DNA from 2 places in the Duganella sp. BJB1802 genome. Region 2 is predicted to be linked to the other one. Evidence: predicted binding sites of a transcription regulator. Region 2 holds the regulator's gene; the other holds the start of a gene.
The links. The regulator NrdR, encoded in region 2, represses ribonucleotide reductase genes. The targets are predictions, from matches to a motif close to CACNANATNTNGTG.
Positions count from the first base shown of each region.

Region 1 (3,209 bases), on a different contig from region 2:
ACGGCCTTCGGCAGCGCCGACAACGCCGTCATCGCGCTCAAGGCCGGGGCCTTCGACTACATCTCCAAGCCGGTGGCGCTGGACCAGCTGCGCGTGATGGTGCAGTCGGCGCTGCGGTTGAACGCCGAGCCGCCGGCCGGCGAGGCGCCATGCGCCGCGCCGCTGGACAGTCGTTTGAAAGGCGAGTCGGCCGTGATCCAGGCGCTGCGCGCGCAGATCGCGCGGCTGGCGCGCTCGATGGCGCCGATCGCCATCAACGGCGAATCGGGCAGCGGCAAGGAGCTGGCCGCGCGCGAGATCCACGCCCAGAGTTCGCGCGCGGGCAAGCCCTTCATCGCCGTCAACTGCGGCGCGATTCCCGAGGCGCTGATGGAGGCCGAGTTCTTCGGCTACCGCAAGGGCGCCTTCACCGGCGCGGCCGATGAGCGCGACGGCTTCTTCCAGGCGGCCAACGGCGGCACGCTGATGCTCGACGAGGTGGCCGACCTGCCGCTGGCGATGCAGGTCAAGCTGCTGCGGGCGATCCAGGAGCGGCGCGTGCGCAAGATCGGCGCCACCGCCGAGGAGCCGGTCGACGTACGCATCATCAGCGCCACCCACAAGAACCTGGAGCAGTGCGTGGAGCAGGGCAGCTTCCGGCAGGACCTGTTCTACCGCCTGAACGTGATCGAACTGAGTCTGCCCCCGCTGCGCGAACGACTCGACGACCTGCCCGTGCTGACCGCCGCCATCCTCGAGCGGCTGGGCACCTTCGAGCACAAGGTGCGGCTGGGCGAGGGCGTGCTGGAGACCTTGCGCGGCTACTCCTTTCCCGGCAATGTGCGCGAGCTGGAAAACATCCTGGAGCGCGCGCTGGCCTTCGCCAACGACGGCGTGATCGAAGTGGCCGACCTGGCGCTGAAGGGCGCGCGCAACGCCGAGGCGCCGGCGCCGTTGACGGCGCCGCCATTCGCCGACGGCGCCGCGCCGGCTGTGCCGCCATCGCCGCTGCCGGCGGCATCGGCGGCGGCAACCGCCCCGACGCCGGCCGACCCGGCGCCGCCCGCCGCGCTGCCGCACCTGGACGCGCTGCCCAGCAGCCTGCCCGACTACCTGAACCAGATCGAGCGCGACATCATCCTGCGCGCGCTGGCGCAGACGCAGTTCAACCGCACCCAGGCCGCCCAGCTGCTGGGCATCAGCTTCCGCCAGCTGCGCTACCAGATGCAGAAGCTGAACATCCAGGAGCCGGAGGCGTGAGCCGCGCGGAAGTGGGGGCGGACGGCTGGTGGCGGCCGGCGGTCCGCTACGACAGCCCGCACGCCGACTGCCGCCCCGACCCGGCCGACATCACGCTGCTGGTCATCCACAACATCTCGCTGCCGGGCGGCTGTTACGGCGGTCCGCACGTGTCCGACCTGTTCACCGCCCGCTTGGACTATAATACTGACCCCTCGTTCGCGGACCTGCGGGGGCTGAAGGTGTCGAGCCACTTCTTCATCCGCCGCGACGGCCGCGTGATGCAGTATGTTTCTGCCAACGAGCGGGCCTGGCACGCGGGGCTGTCGTCGTTCCGCGGCAGGGAGAAGTGCAACGACTATTCGATCGGCGTCGAGCTGGAAGGCACCGACGGCAGCGGCTTCGAGCCGGCCCAGTACCAGGCGCTGGCCGAGCTGACTTTGGCGCTGCAAATGCGCTATCCGCTGACCGACGTGCAGGGTCACGAGCACATCGCGCCGGGCCGCAAGACCGATCCGGGGCCGTTGTTTGATTGGGAATTTTATCGGAAAACCTGGCAGTCGCTGCTTAATCGAAAGGCACTGGACGAGCCCGCGTTAGTGGGCGCTAGCGCCGAATTGCGCTTCGCAAAAGGCCTCCCGCAAAGTCAATAGAAAAATTGCCGTAAACGGCAAAATTTCCACTTGTCTTACCATTATCCGACCACTACAATCAGTGTATCGATTCACACCAATCACTAGATATAGTAGTTCCCATGACACTGGTTCTTAAACTATTTACAAGCCGCCAAGGCCAGTTCAACACCCATTTTATTGCAGTTTAACCAGCCAGGCAGGTTTGGCTGGCCGCTTCATTTTGGCCTTTTTTTATACAACATTACGTCGCGCAGCTTTGACTGCACGCTGTTATCGGGGAGCTTAAATGCAATCTACTCAAGACATCACCATCAATCCAGCGCTGGTACCAGCAGCCGCTGCGAGCACCGCCAGCAGCCCGGTCACGGCCGCCAGCGACCTCGGTGACTACCGCATCATCCGCCGTAACGGCGCGGTCGTCGCGTTTGAACCGTCGAAAATCGCGATCGCCATGACCAAGGCCTTCCTGGCCGTCAACGGTGGTCAGGGCGCGGCTTCGGCGCGCGTGCGTGAATTGGTAGAACAGCTGACCTCCAGCGTGGTCACCGCATTGGTGCGCCGCCAGCCATCGGGCGGCACCTTCCACATCGAGGACGTGCAGGACCAGGTTGAACTGGCGCTGATGCGCTCCGGCGAACACGATGTCGCCCGCGCCTACGTGCTGTACCGCGCCAAGCACATGGAAGAGCGCCGCGCCGCCAAGGAAGCCCAGGGCGCCGCCGCGACCATCGACGCGCCGCAGATCCACGTGGTTGAAAACGGCGAGCGCAAGCTGCTGGACATGAACCGCGTCACCGGCTTGATCAACGCCGCCTGCATCGGCCTGGAAAAGCACGTCGACGCCGACGCCATCGTGGCCGAGACGCTGAAGAACCTGTACGACGGCGTGCCGGTCGAAGAGCTGCACAAGTCCGCCATCCTGGCCGCCCGCGCGCTGATGGAAAAAGACCCGGCCTACTCGCAGGTGACCGCCCGCATCCTGCTGCACACGATCCGCAAGGAAGTCTTCGGCAAGGAAGTGGCGCAGGGCGCCGCGGCGGCCGAATACGTGACCTACTTCCCGCAATACATCGCCAAGGGCATCGCCAACGAACTGCTGGACACCAAGCTGGCCGAGTTCGACCTGGCCCGCCTGTCCAAGGCGCTGGTCGCCGACCGCGACCTGCAGTTCGGCTACATCGGCCTGCAAACCCTGTACGACCGCTACTTCCTGCACGTGCGCGACGTCCGCATCGAGATGCCGCAGGCGTTCTACATGCGCGTCGCCATGGGCCTGGCCCTGAACGAATCGGACCGCGAAGCGCGTGCCATCGAGTTCTACAACCTGCTGTCGACCTTCGACTTCATGAGCTCCAC
Region 1 covers NZ_JABWEF010000001.1:390,242-393,450, forward strand. Annotated here, with positions in the region: gene HUX88_RS01820 (sigma-54 dependent transcriptional regulator) at 1-1,239, shown strand, start outside; gene ampD (1,6-anhydro-N-acetylmuramyl-L-alanine amidase AmpD) at 1,236-1,871, shown strand; gene HUX88_RS01830 (ribonucleoside-diphosphate reductase subunit alpha) at 2,140-3,209, shown strand, end outside.
Region 1: the regulator NrdR is predicted to act here: its motif matches at 1,953-1,966, upstream of HUX88_RS01830 (ribonucleoside-diphosphate reductase subunit alpha).

Region 2 (3,209 bases):
CGCCATGCGCGTCGGAATACGCGGGCCCGAACAGGTCGTATTGCGCCGCCCCGGCATCGGCGCGCGTGTTGACCTCGCCATGCAGCAGCAAGGCCACCCGGACGCTGCACACGCGCTTCCAGAAAGTCTTGCGGCGGAAGTCGCGCAAGCGTTCGTCCGCCGTTGCGCCAGCCAGCGCCAACGCGGCGTCCATCGCATCGATGCCGCTGGCGTTGAGATAGGTATTGGGCACGCCGTCGGCCGGCACATCGGTGTCCAGCCCATACAGCACCTGGAAGGAATCGACGCCGCGCACGATGGCGTCCGCGCCCCAGCCGGAGGCGCCCCGGTACTTGCAGCGCAGCTCGGTCTCGCCGGTGCCATCGTCGGCGACGTAGAAGATGCTCCAGCCGCGCGCATCGGGCGCATCGGGCGCGGCCACGCCAAAGCCCGCGCAATTGAGACTGGAGCCGTCGCCATTGCCGCCCACGCCGGTACCGGAGAAGCGCAATGCCAGCACATCGCTGCCGTGCGCCACCGCCGGCAACAGTCCCGAGATGTCCGCGCTGCCCCGGCTGATACTGCGCGCATCCAGCCCGGCAACGGACGCCGGCGCGGCATCATCCAGTTCTATCGGCGCCGTCTTGCCCTCCCAGTTGACGTAGGCGCCCAACCGTATCGAGCGCGCCAGGATGTCGAGCGCATGGCGGCCGCCGTCGTTCAGCCCGACGTACTCGTCGTGATTGCGGTAACTGCTGCCGGCCGACAGCAGCAACCCGCTGGCCAGCAAGGTCACGATCAAACCCAGCGTCACCGCGATGGCGAACTCAACGACAGTCCAGCCGCGGACAAGATGCGTACTCATCGCGTCGCTCCAACAACCAAGGCCAGCGCCGGCGCGAAATCGCCGCTCGCATCCTTGTGCGGCGTGCCATCAGGATTTTTTTCGCGCCAGCCGATCTTGACCACCACCGGCGCGCCCGCCCCGCCGCCGCACGCCCAGACCGTCTTGCCGCCACTGTCGCGACACACGCGCAACCGCCCCGCCGGCAGATACTGGCTCACCTGCATTTTCGCCTCGTACAGATCGAACATCGCCAACTGCGCGCTGTCGCACGCGCCGCCATAGCACAACGCCGACGGCGCCGGCGGATGAGGTTCCGCCAGCGCATCGTAATCAAGCAGCAAATAGGGATTGGCGCCATCGGCCAGATGCATCTGCGCGGCATTGGCGCGCATGCGTTCGGCCAGGCCGGCCGCGACGTAGCCCGCCTGCGACAACAACGCCGCCTGATGCCGCGCACGCAGCGCCGACAACTGCATCGCCACGCCGCCGACAATACCAAACGCCAGCAACAGCACGGCGATGAGGATTTCCAGCAGCGTAAAGCCCGGCATATAAGCGCGTGTGCACATTGCACACCTCCGCAAGTCGACGAGGACAGTGCTAGAAGTTAGCAGTGACTGCTGCTGAGAGTATGAGGTGTATCAAAGGTGCGCCAGCCATGGACCGGCGCATAACGCGCGGGAAACTAAGCCTTGCGCGGCTTACGCTCCTGCCCGACTTCGGCAATGGCGTCCTGGAACTCGGCCAGGTCTTCGAAGTTTTTGTAGACCGATGCAAAACGGATGTACGCGATCTTGTCGAGACGCTTCAACTCCTGCATCACCAGCTCGCCGATGTAGCCGGTATCGACCTCGCGCTGTCCGCTGGTCAGCAGCTTTTCCTCGATCGACAATATCGCCGCATCGACGGCGGGGGCCGCCACGGGACGCTTGCGCAGGGCCAGCGTGAGGCTGCCGCGCAGCTTGGCCGACGAATACTCGGTACGGCTGCCGTTCTTCTTGACCACATAGGGCATCACCAGCTCGATGCGCTCATAGGTGGTAAATCGTTTATCACATTTTCCGCAGCGCCGGCGCCGGCGTATGGCGTCCCCTTCCTCGGATACACGCGTATCGAGAACCTGGGTGTCTTCATGCTGGCAAAACGGACATTTCATATTGGCGCTATTCGATGACGCGACACCGGCACAGGCCGGCGTCGCGGTGCTACAGATTACTTGGCGTACACAGGGAACTTGTCAGCCAGAACCTTCACGGCCGCTTTCACGCGGTCGATGGTCGCTGCGTCGTGCGGGTTGTCCAGCACGTCGGCGATCAGGTTGCCGACTTGTTCCGCTTCCGCTTCCTTGAAACCACGGGTGGTGAAGGCAGGCGAGCCCAGGCGAATACCCGAAGTCACGAATGGCTTCTGCGGATCGTTGGGGATGCCGTTCTTGTTGCAGGTCATGTGCGCCGCGCCCAGGATCGCTTCCGCTTCCTTGCCGGTCAGGTTCTTCGGACGCAGGTCCACCAACATCACGTGCGACTCGGTGCCGCCGGAGACGATGCGCAGGCCACGCTTGATCAGGGTCTTGGCCAGCACGTCGGCGTTGATGACGACTTGTTGCTGGTAAGCCTTGAACTCAGGCGTCAGCGCTTCCTTGAACGCCACGGCCTTGCCGGCGATCACGTGCATCAGCGGGCCGCCCTGGATGCCTGGGAAGATGGCCGAGTTGATGATCTTCTCGTGCTCGGCCTTCATCAGGATGATGCCGCCGCGCGGGCCGCGCAGCGATTTGTGCGTGGTCGAGGTGACGAAATCGGCGTGCGGCACAGGGTTCGGATACAGGCCGGCTGCGATCAGGCCGGCGTAGTGCGCCATGTCGACCATGAAGTAGGCGCCAACGGCCTTGGCGACGGCGGCGAAGCGCTCGAAGTCGATCTTTTTCGAGAACGCCGAGGCGCCGGCGATGATCAGCTTAGGCTTGTGTTCCTTGGCCAGCGCTTCCATGGCGACGTAGTCGATGTCCTCTTCCGGGGTCAGGCCGTAGGAAACGACGTTGAACCACTTGCCGGACATGTTCAGCGGCATGCCGTGGGTCAGGTGGCCGCCTTCGGCCAGCGACATGCCCATGATGGTGTCGCCTGGTTTCAGCACGGCGAAGAACACGCCCTGGTTGGCTTGCGAGCCCGAGTTCGGCTGCACGTTGGCCGCTTCCGCGCCGAACAGCTGCTTGACGCGGTCGATCGCCAGTTGCTCGACGACGTCGACGTATTCGCAACCGCCGTAGTAGCGCTTGCCTGGGTAGCCTTCGGCGTATTTATTGGTCAGCTGGGAACCCTGCGCTTCCATGACGGCTGGCGAGGTGTAGTTCTCCGAAGCGATCAGTTCGATGTGATCGTGC
Region 2 covers NZ_JABWEF010000024.1:4,413-7,621, forward strand. Annotated here, with positions in the region: gene HUX88_RS27980 (PilW family protein) at 1-844, opposite strand, end outside; gene pilV (type IV pilus modification protein PilV) at 841-1,377, opposite strand; gene nrdR (transcriptional regulator NrdR) at 1,512-1,982, opposite strand; gene glyA (serine hydroxymethyltransferase) at 2,039-3,209, opposite strand, start outside.